One region of the Nocardiopsis sediminis genome, then DNA from elsewhere that is predicted to be linked to it. Evidence: riboswitches for the same ligand, from Rfam matches in the RefSeq annotation. Region 1 holds a riboswitch; the other holds the start of a gene.
The links. A riboswitch is a leader RNA that binds a small molecule or an ion and turns the genes downstream of it on or off. The one in region 1 is predicted to bind thiamine pyrophosphate.
Positions count from the first base shown of each region.

Region 2: another riboswitch for thiamine pyrophosphate. It lies ahead of ACFOVU_RS04415 (ECF transporter S component); the one in region 1 lies ahead of thiO (glycine oxidase ThiO).

Region 1 covers NZ_JBHSBH010000014.1:175,078-190,935, forward strand. The annotation lists gene bldD (transcriptional regulator BldD) at 253-747, shown strand; gene ACFOVU_RS22465 (GNAT family N-acetyltransferase) at 1,031-1,642, shown strand; gene metF (methylenetetrahydrofolate reductase [NAD(P)H]) at 1,560-2,513, opposite strand; gene ACFOVU_RS22475 (polyprenyl synthetase family protein) at 2,587-3,657, shown strand; gene ACFOVU_RS22480 (DUF418 domain-containing protein) at 3,811-5,097, shown strand; gene ACFOVU_RS22485 (SDR family oxidoreductase) at 5,190-6,074, shown strand; gene thiE (thiamine phosphate synthase) at 6,071-6,706, opposite strand; gene ACFOVU_RS22495 (Rv2175c family DNA-binding protein) at 6,776-7,135, opposite strand; TPP riboswitch at 7,267-7,377, shown strand; gene thiO (glycine oxidase ThiO) at 7,375-8,598, shown strand; gene thiS (sulfur carrier protein ThiS) at 8,589-8,789, shown strand; gene ACFOVU_RS22510 (thiazole synthase) at 8,792-9,562, shown strand; gene pknB (Stk1 family PASTA domain-containing Ser/Thr kinase) at 9,761-11,716, shown strand; gene ACFOVU_RS22520 (response regulator) at 11,784-12,422, shown strand; gene glpK (glycerol kinase GlpK) at 12,454-13,932, opposite strand; gene ACFOVU_RS22530 (6-phosphofructokinase) at 14,216-15,241, shown strand; gene thiI (tRNA uracil 4-sulfurtransferase ThiI) at 15,445-15,858, shown strand, end outside.
Region 2 covers NZ_JBHSBH010000004.1:35,098-50,955, forward strand. The annotation lists gene ACFOVU_RS04385 (flavin reductase family protein) at 63-557, opposite strand; gene ACFOVU_RS04390 (S49 family peptidase) at 581-2,296, opposite strand; gene ACFOVU_RS04395 (hypothetical protein) at 2,399-3,094, shown strand; gene ACFOVU_RS04400 (hypothetical protein) at 3,112-3,456, opposite strand; gene ACFOVU_RS04405 (DUF418 domain-containing protein) at 3,525-4,667, opposite strand; gene treS (maltose alpha-D-glucosyltransferase) at 4,711-6,510, opposite strand; TPP riboswitch at 6,776-6,883, shown strand; gene ACFOVU_RS04415 (ECF transporter S component) at 6,979-7,587, shown strand; gene ACFOVU_RS04420 (ABC transporter ATP-binding protein) at 7,584-9,155, shown strand; gene ACFOVU_RS04425 (energy-coupling factor transporter transmembrane component T family protein) at 9,155-9,940, shown strand; gene ACFOVU_RS04430 (enoyl-CoA hydratase/isomerase family protein) at 10,048-10,836, shown strand; gene ACFOVU_RS04435 (YbaK/EbsC family protein) at 10,907-11,479, shown strand; gene ACFOVU_RS04440 (serine/threonine-protein kinase) at 12,013-14,037, shown strand; gene ACFOVU_RS04445 (electron transfer flavoprotein subunit beta/FixA family protein) at 14,265-15,044, shown strand; gene ACFOVU_RS04450 (electron transfer flavoprotein subunit alpha/FixB family protein) at 15,082-15,858, shown strand, end outside.

The sequences.
Region 1 (15,858 bases):
CTACCGAAATGAGAGACCCCTCACTTACGCACGGTTTGGCCACTGATTAGTCGCGTTTCCGCCCAACGGCTTGACCTGGCAACCGAACAGCCTTACCGTCACTGTCCGTAACCAATCTGGGTGGGACCGCTCCGTGTCCACCCCTCGCGAATCGGTGCACAGCACATTTTCCGGGGGCTTGGTCACTACCGAGCGAACTCGGGGCCCACTGCCCACACCAGCCACCATCACGGCCGGGGAGCGACGAAGAAGATGCCATCCGAATACGCGAAGTCCCTCGGCGCGCGGCTGCGCGCCATCCGCACCCAGCAGGGCCTGTCCCTGCACGGGGTGGAGGAGAAGTCCCACGGCCGCTGGAAGGCCGTCGTCGTGGGCTCCTACGAGCGCGGCGACCGCGCGGTCACCGTGCAGAAGCTCGCCGAGCTCGCGGACTTCTACGGTGTCCCGATGTCGGAGCTGCTGCCGGGCGGCGCGGCGCCGACCCCGCTGGGCCCCACACCCAAGCTCGTCATCGACCTTGAGCGCATGCAGCAGCTGCCTCAGGAGAAGGCCGGGCCGCTCGCGCGCTACGTTGCCACCATTCAGAGCCAGCGCGGCGACTACAACGGCCGCGTGCTGTCGATCCGCCAGGAGGACCTGCGCTCGCTCGCGGTGATCTACGACCGCTCGCCCGGCGACCTCACCGAGGAGCTGATCAACTGGGGGGTCCTCGACCCCGAGGCGCGCCGCGCCGTCGACGCGTTCTAGGAGCGCCGCGCACATCTTCGTCACCGCCCCCATGCCCCAGGGGCACACATGCCGCAATGCAGGTGGCCGCCCACCCCGCGCAGGGTGGGCGGCCACCTGTGTGTTTTCACCCGGGCGCGCCCGGGCGGATGCGCGCACGATGAAACGGCCGGGCAAGGGGCTTCCCCTCCCCCACCCGGCCGTTCATGCTCGAACATCAGTTCGAACAATCTCAGTTAACCTCACGCAATGGCTTTCGTCAAGAAGGGGCGGGCACCCCGGCGGCGTCGTCTAGTGTGGCGCTGTGCAGACCGATGCCGAGCTGTGGGAGCCGACCGCCCCCGCCTTCGTCCACGCGCTCCCCGCGCTGCTGGACGTCTACTCCGCGGCCATGTCCCCGCCCCCCGACCAGCTCGCCGGGCGCCGCTCGATCATGGAGCACCACGCCCTCCACACCGGCTTCCGCGCCGTGGTGGCGCTCGCCCCCGGCGGCGCGGCGGCCCTCGGGTTCGCCTACGGGTTCCACGGCCACAGCGGGCAGTGGTGGCACGACGTCGTCACCGCTGAGGTGCGCTCGCGCGACCCCGCCGCCGAGCGGCGCTGGTTCGCCGACGCCTTCGAGATCGCCGAGCTGCACGTGCACCCCGCCGACCAGGGCCGCGGCCTCGGGCGCACGCTCCTGGAACGCCTCACGGCGCCGCGCACCGAGGCCACCGCCGTGCTGTCGACCCACACCGGGCCCACCGTGGCCCGCCGGCTCTACGCCTCGTGCGGGTTCACCGAGGTGCTGCCGGAGTTCCGGTTCCCCGGCAGCACGGACCGGCCCTTCGCGATCATGGCCGCCCCGCTGCCATTGCGGGCAGGCGGTCGGCGGCGATCCGCTGGTAGATCTCGCGCGTGGCTGTGGACTGGTTGAACGTGATGAAGTGGATCCCGGGGGCGCCTTCCTGGAGCAGCCGCTCGCACATCCGCGTGGCCTGCTCGATCCCCAGCCGCCGCACGGCGTCGGGGTCGTCGCCCGCCTTCGCGAACTCCGCCGCCAGGTGGCGCGGGAACGGGGCGCCCGACAGCTGCTCGGAGCGCTCGATCGTGGCCAGCTTCACCACCGGCATGATCTCGGGGATGATCGGCACGTCGCACCCCTTGGCCGCGACCCGGTCGCGCAGCCGCAGGTAGTCCTCGGCGTCGAAGAACATCTGGGTGATCGCGTAGTCGGCGCCGGCGCGGCACTTGCGCACGAAGTACTCGACGTCGGAGTCGACGTCGGGCGAGCGGGGGTGCTTGTAGGGGAACGCCGCCACGCCCACGCAGAAGTCGCCGCTCTCCTTGAGCAGCCGGACGAGCTCGTCGGCGTACTCCAGGCCCTCGGGGTGGCGGACCCACTCCCCCAGCGGGTCGCCCGGGGGGTCGCCGCGCAGCGCCAGCACGTTGGTGACACCGACATCGGCGAACCGGCCGATGAGGTGGCGCAGCTCGCGCACCGAGTGGTCGACCGCGGTCATGTGCGCCACCGGCAGCAGGGTGGTGTCGGTGGCCATGCGCTCGGTGATCTCGACCGTGCGGTCGCGGGTGCCGCCGCCCGCACCGTAGGTGACGGAGACGAAAGAGGGCTGGAGCGCCTCGATCTCGCGGATGACCCGCCAGAGCCTGCGCTGTCCTTGGTCGGTCTTGGGTGGGAAGAACTCGAAGGAGAACGTCGGTTCGCCGGCGGCGAGCAGATCGCGGATGCGGCGGGGCCGCGCGGCGGAGTGACGCGCCGGACCGGAGCGTGTCGTAGACCCAAGCATGCCCACCACCTTAGGCGACGGTCCCGGCCCGGCGGCGGCGGGCGGCCGCCGGGAAGCGGATAGCCTGCTCTGCATGACCTCCACTCACGCCACACCCGTCTCCTTCGTGCGCGGGGCCGTCGACGCCGAGCTCACCGCGTTCACCGGGGAGCGCAGGGCCGATCTCCTGGAGATCGGCCCGGAACTGGCTCCCGCCATGGAGGCCTTGGAGGCCATGCTCACCGGCGGCAAGCGGCTGCGCCCCGCCTTCTGCTACTGGGGGTGGAGGGGCGCGGGCGGCGCCGACGTGCCCGGGATCTACACCGCCGCCGCCTCTCTCGAATTCCTCCAGGCGTGCGCGCTGATCCACGACGACGTCATCGACAACAGCGATACCCGGCGCGGCCTGCCGGCCACCCACAAGCGCCTCGAAGGGCTGCACGAGAGATCGAGCTGGTCGGGCGGTGGCGCGGCGTTCGGCCAGGGGGCGGCCATCCTCATCGGCGACCTCTGCCTGGCCTGGAGCGACCAGATGTACGCGGCCAGCGAGCTGCCGCTGAAGGCGCTGCACGACGGCCGCGGCCCGTTCGACAAGATGCGCACCGAGGTCATGGCCGGGCAGTACCTCGACATGCTCGAACAGGTGCGCGGCGCCGAGAGCGTCGGGGCGTCGCTGCGCGTCATGCACTACAAGTCCGCCAAGTACACCGTCGAGCGCCCGCTGCACCTGGGCGCCGCCCTGGCCGGCCGCGCCGACGACCTCGCCCCGGTCTACACCGCCTACGGCCTGCCGCTGGGCATCGCCTTCCAGCTGCGCGACGACGTGCTGGGGGTCTTCGGCGACCCCGGCCAGACCGGCAAGCCCGCGGGCGACGACCTGCGCGAGGGCAAGCGCACGCTGATCGTCGCCGAGACCCTGGAGCGCGCCCCGGCGGCCGACTCCGCCCGCTTCCGGCGCCTGCTGGGCGACCCCGGGCTCACCGCCGACGACGTCGAATGGATGCGCGGTGTCACCACCGAGTGCGGGGCGCTCGCGGCCTGCGAGAGCCGCATCGACGACTACGTCGGCCAGGCCACCGACGCCCTGGACAGCGAGCTGATCGATGAAGCGGCCCGCGGCTCCCTCGCCGACCTCATCGTCGCCGCGACCGCCCGCAAGCACTGATCCGCCCCCGGACGCCTCACCAGTCATGGCGGATGAGGCCCGGTCCACCAGGGGGAGGAACCAGGTTCCTCCCACCAGCCGATGCCCGTGGCGCCCGTCGTCCGCCACGCTGGGAGAAACCTCCGCTGAACGGACCGCACAGGAGCCCTCCGCATGCATCCCACCCGGTCACCGCACCGAGGTCCCGTCCGAGCCGCGGAGCGGGCGCTCGCGCCCGATCTCGCGCGCGGCTTCATGCTGTTGCTGATCGCCCTGGCGAACACCCCGTACTACCTGTGGGCGACCGACCGGCCGGCGATGAGCCCGCACCCTGGCGGCGGATCGGCGCTGGACACGGCGGTGCAGGCCGCCCTGACGGTGGCCGTCGACGGCCGCATCTACCCAATGTTCGCCTTCCTCTTCGGCTACGGCATCATGCGCACCTTCGACCGCCAGGTCGAGGCCGGCGCCGATGCCCGGGGCGCCGCGGCGCTGGTGCGCCGCCGCCACCTCTGGATGCTCGTGTTCGGGTTCGTCCACGCGGCGCTGCTGTGGATGGGCGACATCCTGGGCGCCTACGGCGTGGCCGGGCTGGTGCTGTGCGGCCTGTTCCTGCGCCGCAGCGAGCGCACGATCCGCATCTGGGCGGTGATCCTCACCGCGCTGGTGGCGGCCATCGCCGCGCTCTCGGCGGCCGTGGCCGTCCTCGCCTCGCAGAGCCCGGGCGGCGGCGCGGGGGCCGTTGACGACGGCATGGCCGGATACTTCTTCGCCTCATTCAGCGAGCCGGGCATCCTGAGCGCGGCCCTGGACCGGCTGATGGTGTGGCCGCTGCTCGTCGTCGCCCAGGGCCTCGGCTTCGTCGTGCCGGCGGCGATCCTGCTCGGCATGGCGGCGGGCCGGCGCCGGATGCTGGAGGTCCCCGGGCATTACCTGCGCACCTTCGGCTGGACCGCCGTCCTGGGGATCTCCGCGGCCTGGGTGGCGGCGCTCCCCGAGGCGCTGCACCTGGCCGGGCTGATGGACCTGACCGCCCCCGCCCTGGACGCGTGGTCCGGGGCGCGGTCCTTCGGCGGCCTGTTCGGCGGGCTGGGCTACGTCGCCGTCTTCGGGATCATCGGCCACCTCCTGGGCCGCCGGGAACGCCAGGGCACGGTCGTGGTCGCGGTCACCGCGGTCGGCAAGCGGTCCATGAGCAGCTACCTCGCGCAGTCCGTGATCTGCTCCCCGGTACTCGCAGCCTGGGGCCTGGGGTTCGGCGCCGCCCTGCACAGCGCCTCGATGGCGCTGTTCGCGCTCGGCGTGTGGCTGGTCACCGTGGCCGGCGCCTACGCCCTCGAACGCACCGGGCGGCGCGGGCCCGCCGAGGTGCTGCTGCGCCGGCTCACCTACCGCACCCCCGAACCCGCCGCGCCTGCACCCGCACCCGCGCAGGCCGGCGCGCAGGACGTGACGCGCTGATAGGCGCCTGCCCACCCGGCGCGCGAGGGGCTTGCGGCCGCCTCGCGCGCCGGTAAGTGCACATCGGGGCCCATTGCCCGAAAATGGGGCTCATGGGTGAGGATCAGGCAATAGCGCACACTGTCGGGGTCACCGGGGCCACGGGCGCCGTGGGCGGGCGGGTGGCGGCGCGGCTGGCCCGGCGCGGGGTGCGCCAGCGGCTCATCGTCCGCGACATCAACCGCGCCCCGGAGCTGGACTCGGCCAGCGCCGCGATGGCCGCCTACGAGGACCCCGCCGCCTTCGGGCGGGCGGTGCGCGGCACCGACACGCTGCTGCTGGTGTCGGCCACCGAAGCCGCCGACCGGATCGACCAGCACATCAGCGCGGTCGACGCCGCGGTGGCGGCGGGCGTGAGCCGGATCGTCTACCTGTCCTTCCTGGTCGCCGCGCCGGCGGCGACGTTCACCTTCGCCCGCGACCACTTCTACACCGAGGCCCACATCCGCTCGACGGGCGTGGCCCACACCTTCCTGCGGCCGAGCCTCTACCTGGACCTGCTGCCCGACTGGGCCGACGAGTACGGCGTGATCCGCGGCCCGGCCGGGCAGGGCCGGGTCGCCTGGGTGTCGCGCGACGACGTCGCCGACGCCGCGGTGGCGGTGCTGCTCGGGCAGGGGGAGCACGACGGGCGCACCTACGACCTGACCGGGCCCGAGGCCGTCACCCTGGGCGAGACCGTCGAGCGGCTGTCCTCGCTCACCGGGAAGGTCATCCGCTATGTGCCAGAGACCTGGGACGAAGCGCTGGAGTCGCGCCGCCCCTCGGGCGCCCCGGAGTGGGCCGTCGAGGGCTGGGCCAGCTCCTACGCCGCCATCGCCACGGGCGAGATGGACGTTGTCTCCCCCGCTGTCCCCGACCTCACCGGCCACCCGGCGCAGACGATCGAGGGCTACCTGCGCAAGCACCCCAGCGCCCTGGGCCGTATCAACCTCTAGGCGGCGCGCAGGCGGCGGGTGAACTCCGCAGCGGCGGCGCGGGGGTCGGGGGCGTCGGTGATGGCGCGCACGACGACCACGCGGCGCGCGCCCGCGTCCAGGACCTGGTCGAGGTTGCCCAGGTCGATGCCGCCGATGGCGAACCACGGGCGCCCGCCCGGCAGCCCCGCGGCCGCCCGGACGAGCGGCAGCCCCGCAGCGGGACGGCCGGGCTTGGTGGGTGTCGCCCAGGTGGGGCCCACACAGTAGTAGTCGACGCCGTCCTCGGCCGCCGACGCGGCGGCCGCGTCGGCGTTGTTGTTGGACCGGCCGATCAGCGGGCCGTCGCCGACGATCTCGCGGGCGAAGGGCACGGGCAGGTCTCGCTGGCCCAGGTGCAGGACGTCGGCGCGGGCGGCACGGGCGATGTCGGCGCGGTCGTTGACCGCCAGCAGCGCGCCGTGCCGTTCGCAGGCCGCGCGCACGGTCTCCAGCGCGTCCAGTTCCTCGCGCGCCTCCAGCGACTTGTCGCGGAGCTGCACGATGTCGATTCCGCCGGCCAGGGCGGAGTCGAGGAAGGAGGCGAGGTCGCCCCGCTCGCGGCGGGCGTCGGTGCACAGGTACAGGCGGGCATCGGCGAGGCGCCGGCGCAGGCTGGTGTTCACCCGCCCCAGGCTAGTGCGCGCCCGTTCCGGGGCCCGCGGCGGGCCCGGGGCCGGCCGCTAGAAGGCCATGGCCTGGGCGCGGCGGCGGACCTCGGTGCCGCGGTTGGCGATCAGCGCCTCGATGGGCGCCCCCGGGAGGGTGTCGTCGGGGGTGAACATCCAGGTCAGCGCCTCTTCGGTGGCGAACCCGCAGTCGGCGAGGACCGTGAGGGTGCCCGGCAGGCCCTTGACGATGTCGCCGTTGGCGATGAAGGCCGCCGGGACCACGGTCTCGCCCTTGCGGCGGACCCCCAGCAGCTTGTGGTCGCCGATGTACTGCTTGACCCGGTTCGGGCTGACGTTCAGCGCCTTCGCGGCTTCCTTCAGGGTCAACCAGTCGCCGACCAGGGAATCGATGGTGTGGTCGTTCTCTGTCACGCAGCCAATGTCCCACAGATCCGGGCGTGCCAAACCCGGCCATCGGGCCTTATCGCTTCCGGCGTAGCGGTTGCGCCGACGCGGGCCGGCCGCCCGCCGGCGGAGGCGGGGCCCTAGGATTGGCCGCGAGCAACGATCCCCGCGGGAGCCGGTGGGACCCGGCTGAGAGGGAGGCGGCGAGCCTCCGACCGCAAGAACCTGATCCGGGTCATACCGGCGAAGGGAGTGGCAGCGGAGCCGTGCGCACAACACCCCCGCCCCCGTCCTCACCGACATCCCCCTCCCCTCCGGAGTCCGGGCCACCCGGCGCCTGCGACGTCCTCGTCGTTGGCGCGGGCGTGATCGGCCTCGCCGTCGCCTGGCGGGCGGCCCGGCGCGGGCTGCGCGTCACCGTCGTCGCCCCCGATGCGACTCCGGGCGCCGCGTCCGGGGTCGCGGCGGGCATGCTGACCCCCGCCGGCGAGGCCGTGTTCGGCGAGGAGGCGCTGATGCGCTTCGGCGCCCTCTCGCGCGACCGCTACCCCGCGTTCGTCGAGGAGCTGGAGCGCGACTCCGGCCGCCACGCGGGCTACCGGACCGGCGGCACCCTCCAGGTCGCCTACGACACCGACGACCTGGCCCGGCTGAGCGAACTCGCGGAGCTCCAGGCCCGCCTGGGCCTGCCCGCCGAGCGGCTGACCGGCCGCGCGTGCCGCAGGCTGGAGCCGATGCTTGCCCCGTCGGTGCGCGGCGGCGTCCTGGCCCCCGATGACCACTCCGTCGACCCCCGCCTGCTCACCGCGGCCCTGGCGGCCGCCGCCCGGCGGCGCGGGGCCGGCCGCGTCCGCGACCGGGCGGCCCGCCTGCTCACCTCCGGCGGCCGGGCCGCCGGCGTGCTCCTGGCCGGCGGCGGCGAGCTGCGCGCCGGCCAGGTCGTCCTGGCAGCGGGGGTGTGGACCCCGGAGATCGGCGGGCTGCCCGACGGCGCCGTGCCGCCGCTGCGCCCGGTCAAGGGCCAGCTGCTGCGGCTGCGCACCCCCTCCGGCGCGGCGCCCGTCGTCACGCGCACCGTGCGCGGGCTGGTCCGGGGCACGCCGGTCTACCTCGTCCCCCGCGACAGCGGAGAGGTGGTCGTGGGCGCCACCCAGGAGGAGATGGGCGCCGACCTGAACCCGACCGCGGGCGGGGTGTGGGAGCTGCTGCGCGACGCCCACACCCTGGTCCCCGGGGTCGGCGAGCTGGAGATCGCCGAGATCTGTGTAGGGCTGCGGCCCGGCTCCCCCGGCAACGCACCGCTGCTGGGCCCAACCGCTCTGCCGGGCCTGCACCTCGCGGTGGGGCACTTCCGGCACGGTGTCCTGTTCACCCCCGCCACGGGCGACGCGCTGGCCGACGTGCTGGCGGGCGAGGGCCTGCCCGCCTACGCCCGGCCCTTCGCCGCCGCCCGCGGCTCCGACGGAAGCGAGGCACGCCAATGGACGTGATCATCAACGGGCGGCGCACCCGGGTGGCGCCCCGCAGCACCGTGGCCGACATCGTCGGTTCCCTCACCGACGCCCAGGGGGGCGTGGCGGCGGCGGTCAACGACGAAGTCGTCCCCCGCGCCGCCTGGCCGCGCACCCACGTTTTCGAAAACGACCGCGTGGACGTGCTCACCGCCGTCCAGGGAGGCTGATCATGACGACCCACACAGCCGACCCGCTCGTCATCGCCGGGCGCGCGTTCGCCTCGCGGCTCATCACCGGCACCGGCGGGGCGCCGTCGATGCGGGTCCTGGAGGACGCGCTGATCGCCTCGGGCACCGAGCTGACCACGGTGGCGCTGCGCCGGGTCGCGCCCGGTGCGCAGGGCTCGGTCTGGGACGTGCTGCGGCGCAACGGCATCCGGCCGCTGCCCAACACCGCCGGATGCTTCACCGCCGCCGAGGCCGTCCGCACCGCCCGCCTGGCCCGCGAGGCGCTGGAGACCGACTGGATCAAGCTGGAGGTCGTCGCCGACGAGCGCACTCTGCTGCCCGACCCGGTGGAGCTGCTGGACGCGGCCGAGCTCCTGGTCGACGACGGTTTCACCGTGCTGCCCTACACCAATGACGACCCCGTGCTCGCCCGCCGGCTCGAGCAGGTGGGCTGCGCCGCCGTCATGCCCTTGGGCGCGCCGATCGGGTCGGGCCTGGGCATCCGCAACCCGCACAACATCGAGCTCATCGTGGAGGAGGCCGGCGTCCCGGTGGTCATCGACGCCGGGATCGGCACCGCCAGCGAGGCGGCGCTCGCCATGGAACTGGGGTGCGACGCCGTGATGCTGGCGACCGCGGTCACCCGCGCCCATGACCCCGTCCTCATGGCCGCGGCCATGCGCGACGCGGTCGCCGCAGGGCGCGCGGCACGGCGAGCGGGCCGTATCCCGGTGCGCCGGTACGCACACGCATCGTCACCGGCCGCGGAGTGACCCTACGGAAGAAATCGCAGGTCACAGGGGTTTCTGTGCCCCCACGCCGCGCGAGGCCCGGCGTGGGGGCATTGTCCCTATTACACTCGGCTGCGTGGAACGAACGGCGAGCCGCCGGCGATCGAGCGCCGGCGCCGCCCGACCGGAGGCCCCACCCGCGGGGCCGCAGGAGCAGCGGAGCGAGGCGAACGTGATCCGATGGACATGACGACTGCGGACTCCCTCGTCGGAATGACCCTGGACCGCCGCTACTTCATCGAGGGGCGCGTCGCGAGCGGCGGCATGGCGACCGTCTACGTCGCCCACGACCTCCGGCTGGACCGCCGGGTGGCGTGCAAGGTGATGCACTCCTCCCTGGCCGAGGACCCCACGTTCGTGCGCCGCTTCATCAACGAGGCGCACTCCGTCGCCCGCCTCTCCCACCCCAACGTCGTGCAGGTCTACGACCAGGGCAGCGACCAGGGGCACGTGTACCTCGCCATGGAGTACGTGCCCGGCCGCACGCTGCGCGACCTGCTCAGCGAGCGCGGCCGCCTGGGGCCCTACGCCGCCTTGAAGATCATGGCGCCGGTGCTGGCCGCGCTGGGCGCGGCGCACCGCGCCGGCATGGTGCACCGCGACGTCAAGCCCGAGAACGTCCTGCTCACCGAGGACGGCCAGGTGAAGGTGGCCGACTTCGGGCTGGCGCGGCTCGTGGAATCCGCCCAGCAGGCCATGACCAAGACCGGCACGCTCATGGGCACCGCCGCCTACCTGGCTCCCGAGCAGATCGAGCGCGGCACCGCCGATGCGCGCACCGATGTCTACGCGGCCGGGATCATGCTCTACGAGCTGATCACCGGCGAGCAGCCGCACACCGGCGAGACCCCCATCGCGGTCGCCTACCAGCACGTCAACGTCGACGTCCCGCGGCCCTCGACCGTCCTTCCGGGCATCGGCCCCGAGATCGACATCCTGGTCACCAAGGCCACCGAGCGCGACCCGCGCTACCGCCCCGGCGACGCCGCCCAGTACCTCGCCGGGATGTCCGAGGTCATGAAGAACATGCCGGAGGACGGCGGGCCCGCGACCGCGGCCGCCACCATGCCCCGCATGGACGCCGCCCATGCGGCAGGGCCGCCCGCGGCCGCGCGGTCCGGCGGCAACGCCACCCTCGTGGTCGACCTCGACGACGTCGAGGACGCGGGCCCGCCGCCCGACGACCGCCCCCTGGAGCGCAAGCACCTCCTCATCCTCGCCGGCGGCGCCATGGCGGTGGCGGCGCTCGTCTTCGGCTGGTGGATGCTGTTCGGCCGCTTCGAGACCGTCCCCGATGTGATCGGGCTGGACGAGGAGACCGCGGCCTCCGTGCTGGCCGACAGCGGCCTGCAAATGGAGGTCGACGAGCGGGGGATCTTCAGCGACGCCGCCGACGAGGGGGAGATCGCCGGGGCCAGCCCCGAGATCGACGACCGTATCGAGCCCAACGGCACCGTCACCGTGTTCCTGTCACGGGGCCCGCAGACCGTGTCCATGCCCGAGGTGGTCGGGCTGACCGCCAACGATGCCCGCGACGCCCTGGAGGGCGCCGGGTTCTCCGACATCGAGCTGGACGAGGCGTCCTCCGAGGACGAGCCGATCGGCGCGGTGGTCGCCTCCGACCCCGAGCAGGGGACCGACGCCGACCGCGCCGAATCGGTCACCCTGACGCTCAGCACCGGTTTCGCCGTGCCGGATGTCGCGGGCCAGACCCAGGAGGACGCCACCGACGCGCTGCGCGCCAAGGGCCTGGGCGTCGACGTCGCCGAGGCGCCCAGCGACGACGTCCCGGCCGGCCGGGTGATCTCGACCGACCCCGGCCAGGGGGAGAACGTCGGCCGCGGCGACGCCGTCACCCTGACCGTGTCGTCGGGCCCCGACCGGATCGAGGTGCCAGATGTCACCGGCCTGTCGGTCGAGGCCGCGCAGAGGGAGCTGGAGGACCTGGGCCTGACCGTCAAGGTCACCGCGCCGCTGGGCGGCGACCGGGTCGCGGGCTTCAGCCCCGAGGGCGAGGTCGAGAGCGGCGCCGAGGTCGAGCTGTTCGTGACCCCGTTCGGCAGCGGTGACGACCGCGGGAACGGCAACAACGGAAATGGCAACAACGGCAACGGCAATAGCCGGGACGATGACTGACCCCGGCGCCGCCGACCCCGCCGCAGGTGAGCCCGCCGCCGGTGCCTCCGGCCGCACCATCCGGGTCATGGTGGTCGACGACCACCCGATGTGGCGCGACGCCGTCGCCCGCGACCTCGCCGAGGCCGGGCTCGAGGTGGTGGCCACCGCGGGCGACGGCCGCAAGGCCGTGGCCGTCGCGCCGGCCGCGCGTCCCACGGTGGCCGTGGTCGACCTCCAGCTGCCGGACATGAGCGGGGTCGAGGTGACCCGGCGGCTGCTGGCGCTGCCCGGCACCCCGCCGCGCGTCCTCATCCTCTCGGCCAGCGGCGAGCACCGCGACGTTCTGGGCGCGGTGAAGGCCGGCGCCACCGGCTACCTGGTGAAGTCCGCGGGACGCGAGGAGCTGCTCGACGCCGTGCGCAGCGTGCACGGTGGCGACGCCGTCTTCACCCCGGGGCTGGCCGGCCTGGTACTCGGCGAGTACCGGCGGCTCGCCTCCGCCCCCTCCCCTGATGCGGCCCCGGCCGCCCCCGCGCTCACCCCGCGCGAGACCGAGGTCCTGCGCCTGGTCGCCAAGGGGCTGGGCTACAAGCAGATCGCCGCGCGGCTGACCCTCTCCCACCGCACCGTGCAGAACCACGTGCAGAACACCCTCAGCAAGCTACAGCTGCACAACCGCGTCGAGCTGGTGCGCTACGCCATCGACCAGGGCCTGGACGACTGAACTCCCCCTGGGTTCGGCACCGGCACCGCCCTCACTCCAGCCCGGCCCAGCCCTTGGACCGCTCCACGGCGACCCGCCAGCGGCGGTAGGCCGCGTCGTCGCGGTCCCGCGGCTCGAAGCGGCGGTCGAGCTTCCAGGTGTGCGCCAGGTCGTCGGTGGAGTCCCACACGCCGGTCCCCAGCCCCGCCAGGAACGCGGCGCCCAGGGCGGTGGTCTCCTGGATCTGCGGGCGGGCCACGCTCACCCCGAGCTGGTCGGCCTGGATGTGGCAGAGCAGGTCGTTGGCCGAGGCCCCGCCGTCCACGCGCAGCTCGGGCAGCTCGGTGCCGGACGCGCGGGCCATGGCCTCGACCACGTCGCGCACCTCGAAGGCGATGGCGTCCAGGGTGGCACGGGCCAGGTGGGCGCGGCCGGTGCCGCGGGTGATGCCGAAGATGGCGCCCCGCGCGTAGGGGTCCCAGTCGGGTGCGCCCAGGCCGGTGAGGGCGGGGACGAAGACCACGCCGCCGGAGTCCTCGACGCTGGCGGCCAGCGCCTCCGACTGCGCGGCGCTGTCGATGAACCCGAGGCCGTCGCGCAGCCACTGCACGGCCGCGCCGGTGACGAAGATGGAGCCTTCGAGCGCGTAGTCGAGCCGGCCGTCGGGGTGCTGCCACAGGACCGTGCTGAGCAGGCCCTGCCGCGGGGGGACCGGCTCGGTGCCGGTGTTGACCAGGATGAAGGAGCCGGTGCCGTAGGTGCACTTGGAGGAGCCCGGTGTGTAGCAGTTCTGGCCGAACATGGCCGCCTGCTGGTCGCCGGCGATCCCGGCGATGGGCAGCTTGAGCCCGAGGAAGTCGTCGGGCTCCGACTCCGCCACGACGCCGTAGGAGGGGACGACCTCGGGCAGCGCCGAGATGGGCACCCCGAACAGCTCGCACATCTCGTCGGACCAGGTCCCGGCGCGCAGGTCGAACAGCAGGGTGCGCGAGGCGTTGGAGGCGTCGGTGATGTGCCGGGTGCCCCCGGTCAGGCGGGCGATGATGTAGGAGTCGACGGTGCCGAGGGCGACGTCGCCGGATTCCACCCCGCTCCAGGCGCGCTGATCGTTACGCTGGATCCAGGTGAGCTTGGTCGCGGTGAAGTAGGGGTCCAGGCGCAGCCCGGTGATGTCGGTGACCCGGTCCTCGTGCCCGGCGTCGCGCAGCTCCTGGCAGATGTCGGCGGTGCGCCGGTCCTGCCATACGATCGCTCTGCGGGGCGAGCTCGCGCGTCTGCGGTTCCACAGGACCGCGGTCTCACGCTGGTTGGTGATCCCGATGCAGGTGGGGGCGTCGTCGGTGGCGTCGAGGGCGCTCTGGCAGGCGGCGAGGGTGGCCTGCCAGATCTCCTCGGGGACGTGCTCGACCCATCCGGTGCGGGGGTAGTGCTGGGCGAACTCCTGGTAGCCGCGCGCGGCGACTTCGCCGTTCTCACTGACGATGAGGGCGGTGACACCGGTGGTTCCGGCGTCGATGGTGAGCACCGACATGGGTTGGCCTCCACTGGGTTGGACGACTATGGTCTAGACCATGTGGACGGCGTGAGACGGACGTGCCATCAGCTCCGCTCCGGGCCGTCATTCGTGGGATCTACCCCGCGGATGAGCGGCTCACAATCGCCACGGCCCACTTTTCGTGACCCCTGTCACACCGCCACCCCCGCGGTGATCACGGCGGTCACGATCGCGACGGTGCCGGCCACCCGCACGGCGCCCACGGGCGCCGCAGCTTTGGTCATTTCGGGATTTTTCACGGGATTCGAGGAGTACACGCATGCGAGTCGGGGTGCTGACCGGCGGCGGCGACTGCCCGGGGCTGAACGCGGTCATCCGCGCGGTCGTCCGCAAGGGCATCAAGGACTACGGGTACGAGTTCGTCGGCTTCCGCGACGGCTGGCGCGGGCCCCTCGAGGGCGACACCATGCCCCTGGACCGCGCGGCGGTCGGCGGAATCCTCCCGCGCGGCGGCACGATCCTCGGCTCCTCCCGCACCAACCTGATGAAGATCGACGGCGGGGTCGAGCGCGTCAAGGACAACATGGCGGCGCTGGGCATCGACGCCCTGGTGGCCATCGGCGGCGAGGACACCCTCGGCGTCGCCACCCAGCTGCACGAGCGCGACGTCAACGTCGTGGGCGTGCCCAAGACCATCGACAACGACCTCAACGCCACCGACTTCACCTTCGGGTTCGACACCGCGGTGAACATCGCCACCGAGGCCATCGACCGGCTGCACACCACCGCGGAGTCCCACCACCGCGCGCTGGTCGTCGAGGTCATGGGCCGCCACGCCGGGTGGATCGCCCTGCACTCGGGCATGGCCGCCGGCGCCAACGTCATCCTCATCCCCGAGCGCCCGTTCGACATCGACGAGGTCGTCGCCCACGTCGAGAGCCGCTTCACCACCAAGTACGCCCCGATCCTGGTGGTCGCCGAGGGGGCGCACCCCAAGGACGGCCAGATGGAGCTGTCCCACGGCGAGACCGACTCCTTCGGCCACGTGCGCCTGGGCGGCATCGGCCAGCGCCTCTCCGAGGAGATCGAGCGCCGCACCGGCAAGGAGGCCCGCTCGGTCGTCCTGGGCCACGTCCAGCGCGGCGGCACGCCCTCGGCGTTCGACCGCGTCCTGGCCACCCGCCTGGGCGTCAACGCCATCGAGGCCGTGCACGACAAGTCCTACGGCAAGATGGTGGCGCTCCAGGGCACCGACATCGTCCGCGTCGACCTGTCCGCGGCCACCGAGAAGCTGAAGACCGTCCCCGACGCGCGCTTCGCCGAGGCCGAGGTCTTCTTCGGCTGATCCGCAGCCCCTCACACGCGTGCCAGTGGGACCTTGCCCTCCGGGGCAGGGTCCCGCTGCGCGTGCAGGGAACACCACACTCGTCCGGGGAACATCACGAGGTCCTAACCGGTTGCCCCATGTTCGATACTGGAACCATCCCCGGAACCGGGCGGCCCCCGTGTGCGCCCCCGGCCGACCCGACCCCACCTGGAGATGCCCCCATGGCCGTTACGTCCGACCCCGCCGCCCCCGACGTGCGCGACACCGCGCATCAGCTCGGCGGCGAACCCGGTCTGGGCGAGCTGTGCGTGCTGATGAAGCTCGGCGAGATCGTCCTCAAGGGCAGCAACCGCAACCTCTTCCAGCGCCGGCTGCACAACAACATCCGCTCGTCGGCACGCGACCTGCGCTCGATCACGCTGACCCAGCGCGGCGCCGGGGTCATCATCGTCCGCATGCCCGGCGGCTCGGACCTGGAGGTCGCCGAGCTCGCCGAGCGCATGCGCAACGTCATGGGCGTCGTCTGGGTGCACCTGGTGCGCCGGGTCGCCAAGGACCTCGACACCGTCACCGACATCGCGGTGCGCTCCATGGCCGAGCGCTCGGGCAGCTTCGCGGTCAAGGCGCGCCGCCGG
Region 2 (15,858 bases), on a different contig from region 1:
GGGTCAAGGTTGGGGTCACAACCGGACGGGCAAGTCTTACCGCTCTAGAGAAGATCCACTCGTCATTGGGGGGAAGCGGGTCCCTGCTGCTGCGCGAGGGAGCGGTACCGTCCCGCGTACCGGACCAGCGGAGACGCGCCGGGCTCCGGAGCGCCGGTCCCGGGCAGCGATTCCACCGATGCCAGGTAGACCACGTGGTCGCCGGCCGCCACCCGGGTCGCGACCCGGCATTCCAGGGCGGCGAGGGCGGTGTCCAGGATCAGGGCGCCCGTGTGTTCTCCCCGGTGGTGCGCCTCGCCGGCCAGCAGGAGCCGCGCGCTGGGGCGGCCCTCGGCGGCGAACCGGCCGGCCAGGGCCCGGTGGCCCGACCCCAGGACGTTGACCGCGAACCCCCCGGCGAGGTCGATCGCCTCGGCCAGGTAGCTCGACGCCAGCACGCCCAGCATCACCGTGGGCGGCTCGGCCGACACCGAGGTGAAGGCGGTCGCCGTGCTCCCGATGTCGTCGCGGCCCTCGCGCACCGTCACCACGGTCACCCCGGTCGCGAACCGCGACATCGCCTCGGTGAACTCCCCGGGGCTCACCCGATCTCCCAGCTGCCGGGCATGGCCAGCGGCCCCGCCGCCGGCAGGCCCAGGCGCGCCGAGATCTCCGCGAGCGACCCCCATGCGTCCAGCCGCCCCTGCGGCGCCGCCGCGCGGTCCTCGCTGGACTCCGCCGGGATCAGCCGCTCCAGCGGGCCCGTGCTGGGGTAGGGGCGCAGCCCGGCGCCGGGCAGCCCGGCCTTCTCGCGGGCCAGGCGCACCGCGGTCTCCAGCCCGCCCAGCTCGTCGACCAGCCCGCGCTCGCGGGCGTCGCGGCCCGTCCACACCCGGCCCCGCGCGACCTCGTGGACGGCCTCGGGCGTCATGCCGCGCGCCTCGGCGACCTTGCCCGTGAAGTCGCGGTAGATGCTGTCGAGCATCGCGTTGATCCGCTCCCACTCGGACTCGGAGAAGCCGCGGTCGGTGCCGAACATCCCGGCGTGGGCGGCGCCGTCGACGGAGTCGCTGGAGACCCCCAGCCGGTCCATGAGCCCGGTCAGCACGGGCTTGGCGGCGTAGACGCCGATGGAGCCGGTGAGGGTGCCCGGCTGGGCCACGATGAGGTCGCCGCCCAGCGCGATGTAGTAGCCGCCGGAGCCGGCGAAGTCGCCCATGGAGACGATCACGGGGGTCCCGGCGTCGCGGGTCAGGGCGACCTCGCGGCGGATGATGTCGGAGGCCACCGCGGAGCCCCCGCGGCTGTCGACCCGGAACACCACGGCCTTGACGTCGTCGTCCTCGCGGGCGGCGCGGAAGGCCGCCGTCACGGTGTCGGAGCCCATGGTGGCACCGCCGCCCAGCGGGGAGCGGCGGCTGCGGCCGGTGGCGATGGTGCCGATCCCCGAGATGAGGGCGATGTGGCCGCGGCTGCGTACGGAGACCCGGGAGGCCACCGCGTGGCGGTGGTGGTAGCGCGTGACGTATCGCAGGCGCGCCCCCGCTCCGGCGCGGGAGCCGTCGCCGAACCGGCCGAGCAGGTCGGCGTAGACCTCGTCGCGGTAGGCGAGGCGGTCGACCAGGCCCGCTTCGAGGGCCTCCTCGGCCAGCAGCGGGCCGCGGTCGGTGAGCTCGCGCACGCGCTCGGGCGCCAGCCCGCGGCCCTCGGCGATGCCCTCGACCACCTGCTCGCCCAGCGACTCCACGATGCGCCCGGCGGCCTCGCGGTGGGCGTCGGTGTAGCCGGTCTCGGTGAAGACGTTCACGGCGTTCTTGTACTCGTGGCGGGCACCGGCCTGGTACTCCACGCCGAGCTTGTCGATGGCCGAGCGGAAGAACGTGGTGTGCATGCCCAGCCCGGTCAGCCCCACCAGCCCGGTGGGCAGCAGCGCGATCTCCTCGAACGCGGTCGCGAGGTAGTAGGGGACCGTTCCGGGCCCGAAGTCGCCGAACGACTCGCTCCAGGCCACGGTGGGCTTCCCGGCGGCGCGGAACGCCACCACCGCCGCGCGCAGCTCCTGCACGCGGGCGAAGCCCAGGGGCCGGCCGTCGATCCGCGCGGCCAGCGCCACCACGCGCGGGTCGTGCGCGCCGCGGCGGATGCCCTCGATGAGATCGGACAGCCGCTGGTGGCGGCGGGCCAGGATCTGGCCGAGGGGGTCGGCCGGCGCCTCGTCCGAGAGCCCTTCGGTGAGGTCGATCTCCAGGACCAGTGGCGCGCTGCGCCGCCGGCGGGCCTTGGACACGGGATCGAGCAGCTTCGCGACATCCACCATGCCTCTCAGGCTAGTGGCTGCCGCGCGACGGGGGCGTGGCGCGCGCAGGCGGATTCGCCCGCTATCGTCGGTGACGTCACGCAGGACTCAGAAGGGAATCTGATGCCCGGGACGTCCGGTCGAGTGTGGTTCAACCGGGGCCGGATCGGCCTCACCACGGCGGCGGCCGCAGCGGTGGCGCTGGTCGCGGCCGGGTGCGGCGGCGGCTCCGAGGGAGCCGGGGGCGGCGACACCCCCACGCTCGAAGCGATGTACAGCGAAGTCGTGCCCGCGGCGCAGGCGCCCGCTCCCGAGGGGTTCTCCGAGGTCGAGGTCGAGGGCGTCAAGATCAACGCGCCCGAGGACTGGAACATCGACAACACCGACGGCTATGTCTGCATGCGCCCGCCGGACCAGGGCAACGACTGCGAGTACGGGTCCATCCAGGTCCTGCCGCATGCGGCCGAGCGGCACGACAACCGGTGGCCCAAGCGGGGCAACGCCTTCAACGACGCCGAGGCCGGCTGGGCTTCGGCCCCCGGGGAGTGCCGCAGCGCGGCCACGGCCGAGGGCGGCACCGCGGTCACCGGCGCCGAGATCACCTCCCCGCCCAACGACCTCACCGAGCACGCCGACGGCCTGAAGTCCCACCACCGCGTGTGGGAGGTCACGTGCGAGAACGGTGACACCTTCGAGGTGCGGCTGTGGTTCCTGCCCGAAAGTGACGTCGCCGTCTACGTGTGGTCGGCCGATACCCGCTACTCGGCGCTCTACGACGAGGTCGCCGCGTCCATGGACATCTCCGACTACAAGAAGTAGCGGGGGCCGCGGCCGGGTCATGTGCCGGTGGAGTGGCGCGATCTGCGGCACTTGCGGCAGGACGTGCTCTGGATGGGGTTCTCCGTGCCGCAGCAGGTGCAGTACCAGTTGTCGGTTCGGCGCCTGCCCAGCAGGACGTCGTCGAGCAGGACCCAGTCGACCCGGGTCTCGAACCGGGAGTTGAAGCGCCGCGGCAGCGGCGCCCCGCAGCTCCAGCAGTCCTCCAGGAAGTTCCGGTCGGCGTTGACCGTCACCTGGCACTCGGGGCAGAACGCGAACCACAGCAGCGCGTGGCCGTCCCTCCCGGCGGGCACGGCCACGCGCACCCCGTACATGAACCTGCCTCGCTCTACGTTGTTCATGGTGACCGAGCGTAGAGGTGTGCAGGTCATGACGTACGGGGCTTTCACCAAGGCGCCCGTAACGGGGGTTATGGGCGGGTCGTCCCACCGTCCGGAGCCGGCGCGGCGGCGCCCGGTGCCGCCGGCACCGCGCCGGCCGTGGCCGCCGCAGCCGGGACGACGGACCACCAGGTGACGCAGCGCAGCAGCCACTCCACCGGCCCCAACCGGAAGCGGCGCAGCCACAGCGTGCTCGCCACCCACTGGGCGGCCAGGATGGCGGCCGACAGTGCGAACAGAGCGCCCCACTGGTAGCTGTCCTCGAAGCCGAACCACCATCCGGCGGCCAGCATCAGCAGCGTGGCCGTGAGGTAGTTGGTCAGCGCCATGCGCCCCAGCGGCGCAAGGATGGCTTCCAGCGCGGCGCGCAGCGGGGTGCGCATCAGAAGGCACAGCCCGGTCGTGTAGACCCCCGCCAGCAGCAGCCCGGCGACCGCGCCCGATTGGGCGATGCCTGCACTTCTCGCGGCGATATCGGCGTAGTGCCAGCAGAAGGCGGCGACCGCCGCTACTGCCAGGACCCCGGACACGGCCGCCACCTGCCCCGTGCGGTCGGCGAGGGTCTGCGGGACGCGGTAGCGGACGGCCGCCAAGCCCAGCAGGAACATGCCGGGGATGAGCGTTACCCCGCCGGTGAACACCGTCAGCGACAGTGCCGTCGCCGCGGCGCCGCCGGCCAGGATCAGCCACCGCGGCAGGTAGGTGGCGGGCAGCAGCACTACGAGCCCGAAGAAGCCGTAGTACCCCAGTGCCTCGCCCGGATGCAGGACCTGGTGTCCCAGGCCCAGCAGGAGCAGTGCCGCGAGCCTGCGCGCCAGAACCAGTCGCGGGCGGGCGTGCCGGCCGGTGGCGGAGTCCAGGAGCAGGGCGAACCCGATGCCGAACAGGAACGCGAAGATCGGGAAGAACCGCTCGTTGACGAGCAGCAGCAGGACGATCTCGGCGGTGTGGCGCACCCGGACCTCGTCCTCGGGCACCGGCACGTTGAAGCCCATGTGGGTGACCGGCTCGAAATTGGCGAGCAGGATCCCGCACAGCGCGAAGCCGCGGATCACATCGAGCACCGAGATGCGGGAGCCGCCGCGACCGCCCGCGGGCGTACCGCCGGCCTCGGTACCGGGGGCCGGTGGCGGTGCCGCCGGCACCGCCGGGCGTTTCCAGGTGTGCTCCATGGGGGGCTCCGTACCTTGTCGGGGGGTGAGATGCATCGCGACGCTACCGAGGGGACGAGGCGCCGGGGATCACCCGTGCGGGCGAATCTCGACGGATACTTTCGGCGGTGTTCGATGGGGATTGCGGTACCAACGTCGCATCCGATCGGCCAGAGGGACGGCCGGCCGTCTCCGCGTGAGCGGGCAGCCGGAACCAGTAGAAGCCGTGGCCGGGCAGGGTGAGCCGGTAGGGCGCGGCACCGATGGCCGGGAAGGGTTCCCCGCCCATGCACTCGACCGGGGTGGTGCCGTGGAACCGGCGCAGGTCGAGTCCGGCCGGCTGGGGGAAGCGCGACAGGTTGTTGACGCACAGCACGCGGTCGTCGCCGTGCTCGCGCAGGAACGCGAACACCGCGGGGTTGCCGGCGTCCAGCTCGGTGAAGCCGCCGGTGCCGAACACCGGGTGTCTCTTGCGGATGCGGATCATGTTGCGCGTCCAGTTCAGCAGCGACCCGGGGTTGTCGCGCTGGGACTCGACGTTGAGCGCCTGGTAGCCGTGGATCGGGTCCATGACCAGCGGCAGGTACAGGCGGGCGGGGTCGCAGTGGGAGAACCCGGCGTTGCGGCCGGCGGTCCACTGCATCGGGGTGCGCAGGGAGTCGCGGTCGCCCAGCCAGATGTTGTCGCCCATGCCGATCTCGTCGCCGTAGTAGAGGACCGGCGAGCCCGGCAGCGACAGCAGCAGCGCCGTGAACAGCTCGATCTGGTTCTTGTCGTTGTCGAGCAGGGGCGCGAGACGCCGCCGGATGCCCACGTTGGCGCGCATGCGCGGGTCCTTGGCGTACTCGGCGTACATGTAGTCGCGCTCGTCGTCGGTGACCATCTCCAGGGTCAGCTCGTCGTGGTTGCGCAGGAAGATGGCCCACTGGCAGTCCCGCGGGATCTCGGGGGTCTGCGCCAGGATCTCGGAGATGGGGCGGCGCTGCTCGCGGCGCACGGCCATGAACATCCGCGGCATCAGCGGGAAGTGGAAGTTCATGTGGCACTCGTCGCCGCCGGATGCGAAGTCGCCGAAGTAGTCGACGACGTCGGCCGGCCACTGGTTGGCCTCGCTCAGCAGCACCCGGTCGGGGTAGAGGCGGTCGACCTCGGCCCGGACGCGCTTGAGGAAGTCGTGGGTCTCCTGGAGGTTCTCGCAGGTGGTGTCGTCGCGCTCGAAGAGGTAGGGCACCGCGTCGAGCCGGAACCCGTCGATGCCGAGGTCCAGCCAGAAGCGCAGCACCTCCAGGATGGCGTCCTGCACCGCCGGGCTCTCGAAGTTCAGGTCGGGCTGGTGGGCGAAGAAGCGGTGCCAGTAGTACTGGCCGCGGCGGTGGTCGTAGGTCCAGTTGGAGGGCTCGGTGTCGACGAAGATGACGCGGGCGTCGTTGTAGCGGTCAGGGGAGTCCGACCACACGTAGAAGTCGCCGTAGGGGCCCGAGGGGTCCTCGCACGATGCGGCGAACCACGGGTGCCGGTCGCTGGTGTGGTTCATGACCAGGTCGGTGATGACCCGGATGCCGCGCCGGTGGGCCTGGTCCACGAGGTCGACGAAGTCGCCGATCTGCCCGAACTCCGGGAGGATGCTCAGGTGGTCGGCGATGTCGTAGCCGCCGTCGCGCAGCGGGGACTCGTACAGCGGCAGCAGCCAGATGCAGTCGATCCCCAGCCATTCGAGGTAGTCGAGCTTGCCGATCAGTCCCCGCAGGTCGCCGGTGCCGTCGCCGTTGGAGTCGTGGAACCCGCGGGTGAGGACCTCGTAGAAGACCGCGCGCTTGTACCAGTGCGGGTCGCGGGGGCGCTCGTGGGTGAAGGTGTCGGGCACGGCCGCGCGGCGCGCGGAGCCGGCGGCCCGCACCGGCTCGGATCTGGTCACGGCACCTCCCCTCGCGCCGCCGATGCCCGGTCACGGGTGTCGTAACGGGCATCCGGATACGACGCGGTCCGCTACCCGCCACCGGTGCGGATGTGACGTCCGCGGAGGCGGCCCTGCCGTGGCAGGGTGTGATCATCGTCACGCGGATCATGGGCGGCCGGCCGGGACCAGGGGGTGCGCTTGACCCGCCGCCCGGCGCAACGGTCATAATGGGAGCAACCGACAGGGGAGCGCTACGGCGCTGAGAGTGCGGTCGCCGACCGCAGACCCTCACACACCTGATCCGGATAATGCCGGCGAAGGAAGTCGTGGACCCGCCACCGGCCCGTCCCGCGGCGTGCGCGCACGCCGCCACCGGACACCGGTCGGCGCTCTTGGCCTGGGCCCTCCGTTCTTCATGACGCGAAGGGACTCCCGTTGAGTGACACCGCATCCGGGCCCGCCACCGGGCACACCGGACCCGCCCGCCCCCGCTACCGCACCGTGGACATCGTCGTCGCCGCGGTCCTCGGCGTCGCCTGCGGCGTGATCTTCTGGTTCTGGGGCATGCTCTGGGCCGCCACCGAACCCCTCTTCCTGTTCTTCCCGCCCGCGCAGGCCGTCCTGTACGGGGTGTGGCTGCTGCCGGGCGTGCTGGGCGGCCTGATCATCCGCCGGCCCGGGGCCGCCGTCCTCACCTCGACCGCCGCCGCCGTCGTCTCCATGCTGCTGGGCACCCAATGGGGCGTCGCCGTCGTCCTCGCGGGCTTCAGCCAGGGGCTGCTGCCCGAACTCGTCTTCGCGGCCGGCCGCTACCGCCGCTGGGGCATGGGCGCGGCCGTCCTCGCCGCCGCCGCGGCCGGGCTCTCCCCGGCCGTCTGGGACAACATCCGCTACTACCCCGAACTGCCACTGTCCTTCCAGGTGACCTACGGGGTCATCGTCGTCATCAGCGCCGCGCTCATCGCCGGCGCCGGCGGGCGGCTGCTGACCACGGCGCTGGCCAAGGCCGGCGCGCTGACCCCCTTCCCCTCGGCCCAGGGGTGAGCGGCCCGGGAGGCGCGCGCGTCGACCTGTCGGGCTGGGGGTGGCGGCACGCGGGCCGGAGCGAATGGGCACTGCGCGGCGTCGACCTGGCCATCGAACCCGGCGAGCGGGTCCTGCTGCTGGGCGCCTCCGGCGCGGGCAAGAGCACGCTGCTGCACGCCATGGCCGGGCTCACCGGCGACACCGGCGCCATCACCGGCGACGCCGAGGGGAGCCTGCTGGTCGACGGGGCGCCGCCCGGCGGCGGGCACGGCGGGATCGGGCTCGTGGGGCAGGACCCCGAGACCCAGCTCGTCATGGCGCGCGCGGGCGACGACGTCGCCTTCGGCCTGGAGAACCTCGGCCTGGCGCGCGAGGACATCTGGCCGCGCGTGCACGCCGCCCTCGATGGTGTCGGGTTCCCCTACGGCACCGGCCGCCCCACCGCGGCCCTCTCGGGCGGGGAGAAGCAGCGCCTGGTGGTGGCCGGGGTCCTCGCGCTGCGCCCACGCCTGCTGCTGCTGGACGAGCCCACCGCCAACCTCGACCCCGAGGGCGCCGCCCTGGTGCGCGCGCTGCTCGCGGACCTGGCCGCGACGACCGAGGCCACCATGGTCCTGGTGGAGCACCGGGTCGCCGACGTCGTGGGCGGCGCCGGCTCCGCGGCGGCCCTGGTCGACCGGGTCGTGGCGGTGGAGCCCGGCGGCGGGGTGATCGCCGACGGCGCCCCGCAGGAGGTCTTCGCCGAGCACGGCGACCGCCTGGCCCGGCGGGGCCTGTGGATCCCCGGGCGTGAGCCCGCGCCCCGCGTGGCGCCCGGGCCCGGCGGCGGCCCGCTCATCGAGGCGGCCGGCTGCACGGTGCGGTCGCCCGCCGGGATCGGTGTCGGGGCCGGGCGGGCGTCCGGGCGGCGCACGCTGCTGAACGCCGCCGACGCCGAGGTCCGGGCTGGAACCGCCACCGCGCTGACCGGGCCCAACGGCGCGGGCAAGTCCACCCTGCTGATGCTGCTGGCGGGGCTGGCCCGCCCCGGCGCGGGCGCGGTGCTGCCGCGCGGGCGCCTCGCCGAGGCGGACCGCCGCCCGCTCGCGCGCTGGCCGGCGCGCACCCTGTCCCGGCACGTGGGGACGGTCTTCCAGCACGCGGAGGACCAGTTCGTCACCGGGACGGTCCGCGACGAGCTGTGCTTCGCCCCGCTGCGCGCCGGAATGGGGGAGCGGGAGACCGCGGCATGGGTCGACGAACTGCTGGAACGCCTGCGCCTGGATCCGCTGGCCGGCGTCCACCCGTTCACCCTCTCCGGAGGGGAGAAGCGGCGGCTGTCGGTCGCCACGGCCCTCAGCTCCGGCGCCGCCCACGCCCCCGATGTTCTGCTCCTCGACGAGCCGACCTTCGGCCAGGACACCCGGTCCTGGACCGAACTGGTCGAGCTGCTCGCCGCCCTGCGCGCGGAGGGCCGCGCGGTGGTCATGTGCACCCACGACGAACCCCTGCTCCGCGCCCTCGCCGACACCGAACTCCGCATCACCGACGGCCGCGTGTCGGCCCCCGCACCGATTCCGGGGGCCGCGGAAGGAGTGCAGGCATGATGCCCGCTTCTGCGCAGGCCACGGGGGCCGCCGCCCTAGGGGACGGGGTCGTCGAGGACGCCGAGGCGCGGGCGTGGCTGGTGCGGGCCAACCCCGCTGCGAAGGTGGTGGCCGCGCTGGTGGTGGTGGCGGGGCTGGTGCCGGTCGTCGATCCCGTCAGCAGCGGGGTCGTCCTGGCGGCCGTGGCGCTCATGCTGCCGTTCGCCGGGCTGCACCGCGGGCTGCTGGTGCCCCTGGGCCTGCCGCTGCTGCTCATGGGCTCCTCGATCGGCGTGGTCACCCTGCTGTTCGGCGACGGCGGCCCCGCCGCCGCGCTCGGCACGGCCGTGCGGCTGCTCGCGATCGCGCTGCCCGGGATGCTCGTCGGGCTGACCAGCGACCCCACCGAGCTGGCCGACGCCCTCGTGCAGAAGCTCAAGGTCCCCGAGCGCCCCGCACTCGGCGTGCTCGCGGCGGTGCGGCTGGTGCCGCTGCTCGCGGCCCAGTGGCGGACCCTCGGGCTGGCGCGGCGCGCCCGCGGGCTGGAGGCGGGCCGCAACCCCGCCACCGCCCTCGCCATCTTCGCGGGCAAGGTGTTCGCCCTGCTCGTGCGGTCGATCCGCACGGGGACCCAGCTCGCGACGGCCATGGACGCGCGCTCCTTCGGGACCGGCCGGCGCACCCACGCCCGGGTGAGCCGGTGGCGGGCGGCCGACACCGGGCTGCTCGCCGGCACCGTCGCCGTCCTGTGCGCGGCCCACGGCCTGTCCCTGGCGCTGGGCACGTGGACGCCCCTGTTCTCCTGACATCCCCCGGCACCCGCCTCCGGCGTTCTCGCGATGCCGCCGGGCCGCGGCCACCTCGCGCGTGGTAGACAGCGGGAAGGCAACGGCGACCGAGGAAGGCGGCGGACGTGGGTGGACTCGTACGTGTGGAGACCGATCCGGGCACACCGGCCGTCGCGGTGATCCGGCTGGACCGGCCGAAGATGAACGCGATCAACGCGCAGGTCCAGGCCGAACTCGGCGAGGCCGCCGCAGCGGTCGCCGCCGACGCCTCGGTGCGCGCGGTCGTCCTCTACGGCGGGGAGAAGGTGTTCGCCGCCGGGGCCGACGTCAAGGAGATGGCGGAGCTGGACTTCGCCGCCATGGCCGACTACTCCCGCGCGCTCCAGGACTGCCTCACCGCCGTCGCGCGCATCCCTAAGCCGGTGGTGGCCGCCATCACCGGCTACGCACTGGGCGGCGGCTGCGAGCTCGCCCTGTGCGCCGATTTCCGGGTGGCCGCCGACGACGCCAAGCTGGGCCAGCCCGAGATCCTGCTCGGGGTCATCCCCGGAGCCGGCGGAACCCAGCGCCTGCCCCGCCTCATCGGGCCGGCCCGCGCCAAGGACCTGATCTTCACCGGCCGCCACGTGGGCGCCGAGGAGGCGCTGGCGATCGGCCTGGTGGATTCCGTCGTCCCGGCCGCCGAGGTCTACGCCGCGGCCGTCCGGACGGCCGCCCGCTACGCCGACGGCCCGGCGCTCGCACTGCGCGCGGCCAAGCAGGCCATCGACAGCGGGCTGGAGACCGACCTGGCCACGGGCCTGGAGATCGAGCGGCAGCACTTCGCCGCCCTGTTCGCCACCGAGGACCAGAAGACGGGGATGCGCAGCTTCGCCGAGCACGGGCCGGGCAAGGCCCGCTTCTCCGGCAGATAGGCGGGGACGGCGACGCGCCCGGGAGCTTCCCCGGGACTGCTGCCCGGTTCCGCCGGCCCACCCTTTCGACATGGACGTACACGAGGAGACGACCGACATGTGGGGACTGGACACCCACCTCGCGACCGAACGCCGCGACCTGCTCGCCGCACCCGTTTCCGAGGCGCTGGACCGGTGGAAGACGGCCGCGCCCGCCGCCGACCCGCTCGTGGCCGAGATCGACCCCGCCCTCGCCGACACCGCGAACTGCTGCGCCGCCTACGGCATCCCGCTGGAGGCGTCGGCCAACTGCGTGGTGATCTCCGCCAAGCGGGGCGGGACGTCGCGGATGGCCGCCTGCGTGGTGCTCGCGAGCACCCGCGCGGACGTCAACGGGGTCGCCCGGCGCCACCTCGAGGCACGCAAGGCGTCCTTCGCCCGGCAGGAGGACGCGGTGGAGCAGGCCGGCATGGAGTACGGCGGGATCACCCCGGTCGGGCTGCCGGCGGACTGGCCGATCCTGGTGGACGCCGCCGTGGCGCGTACCCCGCACGCGGTGATCGGCAGCGGGCTGCGCGCCTCCAAGCTCGTGGTCTCCGGTGCTGCACTCGCCGAGCTTCCGGGAGCCGTGGTCATCGAGGGCCTTGGGGTACCCGCTGCCTGAGGACCCTAAGGGTTCTCCGTGGGACCCGGGTTCTTCCCTGGTGTCCGCGGCCGGTTCCGGACCCGCGTGGGGCCCCGGGGGCCGGAGCGACGCTCCAGGCCGGAGGTGGTTTCGGCGCGCCAGGGCGGGCGCGGGATGACCGTCCGGAAGCGGCGCGCGGGGAATTCGTCGGAACCGATCCCCCGCCTTTTGCGTCATACTCATGTGGTCGCTCAGAACGTGCCGGACGGCAACACGGACACCTCCGCGGTGGGCTTTCGGCTTCGGCGTGGGTGAGCGGTCCGGTTAGCGTTGCATCAAGGAGCGCGCCCCGTCGGTCGCAGACCGCCATGGGGCGTACCAGTAGGTCGCTGTGGAGATCACGAGACGCAGGTCCCGGCCGAGTGCCGGGCTCCCGCGGAGGAAATCCCGGCCATCCCCGGCCGATAGGCTGATGCGGTGGGTGTGCGGGGTTTTGAGGGGATGAATTCGCTATGGCAATGACGGCAGGTTTCCCCGAGGACGAGGGGCTGCCGGAGCGCATCGGCCCATACATGATCCGCCGCAGAATCGGCCGGGGCGGAATGGGCGTTGTGTACCAAGCCGTAGACCCCCGGCAGGACCGGCTGGTCGCGATCAAGGTGCTGCGCTCCGAGGTCGCCGGCGACCAGATCGCGCGCGCCCGGCTCGCCCGCGAGGTCGAGACCATGCGCCGCGTGCAGAGCGACAACGTCGCCGGGGTCATCGACGCCGACACCTCCGCCGAACTCCCCTGGGTCGTCACCGAGTACATCCCGGGCCCCACGCTCGACTCCACGGTCACCGACCACGGCCCGTTGCGCGGGCGGGCCCTGACCCGCTTCGTCTCCGGGCTGGCGCGGGCGATCGGCGCCATCCACGAGGCCGACGTCATCCACCGCGACCTCAAGCCCGGCAACGTCATCATCTCCAACGGCGAGCCCATCGTCATCGACTTCGGCATCGCCCACGCCGTCGACGGCGCCAAGCTGACCCAGACCGGCACGTTCGTCGGCACGCCCAGCTACCTGTCGCCCGAGGTCATCGAGGGCACGGACCTCAGCTCGGCCACCGACATCCACGCCTGGGGCGCCACCGTCGCCTTCGCCGCCACGGGCAACGCGCCCTACGGGGCCGGCTCCTTCGAGGTCATCTTCTTCCGCATCCTCAACGGCGAGATCAACCTCGACGGCATGCCCGAGGCGCTCAAGCCGCTGGTGCTGTCCGCCGTCTCCCGCGACATGGGGGCGCGGCCCACGGCCCGCCGGCTGGTCGCCGAGACCGGGCGCCTCAACCTCGACCTCCCCTGGACGGAGGACGCCTCCTCCTACTCCGGCAGCGGACTGACCGGACACCACACCGTGCAGGCCCAGCGCCCCGACGACCAGGGCGAGGGCGGCGGCGGGTACGGCGCCCTGGCAGCGGGCGCCGCGGCCGGTGCCGCCGCAGGCGGCCTCGCCGCCTCCGCGATGGCCCACGGCGCCGGAGCGCAGGACCCGATCCGTACCGACCCCGTCGATCCGCAGGGCGCGGCCGACCCCCTCTCGACCGACCGCACGGTCTCCCCTGACAGCACGATGGCCGCGGGCGCGGGCGGTGTCCCCGACCTCGCCGGCTCTCCCGAGCGCACCATGGCGGTGGACCCCGACCGGGTCGACCGCACCATGGCCGTCGCCCCCGCCGACCCTCAGGCCACCGGTCGGCTCGACCCCGATCAGGCCGATCCCTACGCCGACGACGACCAGATGGCGCCGCGCACCCAGTTCTTCAACTCCACGCTGCGCCCCGAGGAGTTCCGCGACATCCTCACCCCGGTCGACGAGGGCCGCGGCCGCAACCGGGTAGCCTCCTACGGCGAGGAGGAGGACGACGAGGAAGGCGAGGGACGCCGAGGCGGGCTCCTGAGCCGCTTCGGGCGCTCCGGCGGCGACCGCCTCAGCGACTACGTCGGCTCCGACGACGAAGAGGACGACTACTACCAGGACGAGCCGCGCCGGATGACGCCGTGGATCCTGGTGCCCGTGCTGGTCCTGGTGGCCGGTCTGTGCCTGACGGTCCCGCTGTTCGGCCTGGTCGTCGGCGTGCTCGCCGCCGCGGTCCTGGGCGCGCTCGACACCGTCAAGGCCGACCACGCGCGGCGCCTCCAGACCCGCGGCCCGCGCAGCTCCGACAACGTGGTGATCGCGCTCAGCCTGCCGTGGGCGCTGCTGCAAACCCTCGGCCGTACCCTCCTCTACGGGCTCGGCTACCTGCTCGTGGGCATCCTGGCCGGCATGGTGGTCGCGCTCATCGCCGACCAGTGGACCCCCAACAACATCTCGGCCTACGCGTTCTGCGTCACGGTGCTGCTGAGCTTCCTCGGCCCCAACGCCAAGGGCGCGCGGCGCGAGGCCATCGGGCTGGTCGGCAAGATCGCCATCCGCAACGCCTACGTGTACTGGGGATCGATGGTCGCGGTTGCGCTGCTGGCGATGCTGGTGGTCTCCTTCGGCTTCTCCGCGGCCCCCGCGGGGCCGTTCTCCGAGGGCCCCGGAGGGTTCTTCGGCGGATCCTCGAGGTGACACGTCTCATCCCCGGAACCGGGGTCGGCGGTTGCCCTTGTGCTACTAGTCAGTAACATCAGGGGAGAACCACTACGAACAGGCGGGACGGCGTGACGTGAACGCCGCCCCGCCACCCGATCGCAGCAGAGCGACTGACACCCTTGAGGGGTCAACACGGACGCGCGAGGCGTCCGCGCCGTCCGAGCGGGCGACGCATGGGAGCGCAGGGAGGTCGGCCACCGGCCATGAATATCGTCGTTTTGGTCAAGCAGGTCCCGGACACGGCGACCGAACGGAAACTCGCGTCGGACGACCACACGCTCGACCGCGCCGCGTCCGACGGCGTCATCAACGAGCTCGACGAGTACGCCATCGAGGAGGCGCTGCTCCTCAAGGAGAAGCACGGCGGCGAGGTCACCATCCTCACCATGGGCCCCGGCCAGGCCACGGACTCCATCCGCAAGGCCCTGTCGATGGGCGCCGACAAGGCCGTCCACCTGCTGGACGACGCCCTCCACGGCTCCGACGCCCTCCAGACCGCCTACGCGCTCTCCCAGGCCCTGGGCACCCTGGAGTTCGACCTGGTCGTCCTGGGCTCGGAGTCCACCGACGCCCGGACCGGCGTCGTCGGCGCGGCCCTGGCCGAATACCTCGGCCTGCCGCAGCTCACCCTGGCCGGCAAGGTCGACATCGACGGCACGGCCGTCCGGATCCAGCGCCAGACCGACTACGGCTACGACGTCGTCGAGGCGCAGCTGCCCGCCGTTGTCTCGGTCGTCGAGAAGATCAACGAGCCGCGCTACCCGTCGTTCAAGCTGATCATGGCGGCCAAGAAGAAGAAGGTCGACACGCTCACCGCGGCCGACGCCGGGATCGACCCCGCCAAGATCGGCCTGGCCGACGCCACGACCGAGACCGTCGACTCCGCGGCCGCCCCGCCGCGCGCCGCCGGGACCATCGTCAAGGACGAGGGCGACGGCGGCGTCAAGGCCGCCGACTTCCTCGCCGAGAAGAAGTTCGTCTAGGTCCGCGAGCGGGGAACGAAAGTAGGGATGGACAGACATGGCTGAGGTCCTCGTCCTCGTCGACCACGTCGACGGAGAGGTCAAGAAGGTCACCACCGAGCTGCTCACCGCCGCCCGCCGCATCGGCGAGCCCTCGGCGGTGTGGGTCGGCGACGGCGCCGATGCGGGCCGGGCCAAGCTCGCCGAGTACGGCGCCGAAAAGGTCTACGTCGCCCCGGCCGAGCTCAACGACTACGTCGTTGCGCCCACGGCCGAGCTGCTGGCGAAGCTGGCCGGCGAGAAGTCCGCCGCCGCGATCCTGGTCTCGGCGACCGCCGCGAACAAGGAGGTCGCCGGCCGCACCGCCGTGAAGCTGGGCTCCGGTGTGCTCACCGACGTCGTCGACCTCGACGCCGACCTCGTGGCCGAGCACAGTGTCTTCGGCGGCGCCACCATCACCCACGCCAAGGTGCGCAGCGGCGTGCCGGTGGTCGCGGTGCGCCCCAACTCGGTGCCGCCCGCGCCTGCCGAGGGCGCCGCGGCCGAGGAGCAGGTGTCGGTCGAGATCTCCGACGCCGCGAAGTCGGCCAAGGTCGTCGAGCGCGTCGCGCAGGAGAAGGGCGAGCGCCCGGAGCTGACCGAGGCCGCGATCGTGGTCTCGGGCGGCCGCGGTGTCGGCTCCGACGACTTCTCCGTCGTCGAAGCCCTCGCCGACTCCCTCGGCGCCGCCGTGGGCGCCTCGCGCGCCGCGGTCGACTCCGGCTGGTACCCCAACCAGTTCCAGGTGGGCCAGACCGGCAAGACGGTCAGCCCCAACCTGTACGTGGCGCTGGGG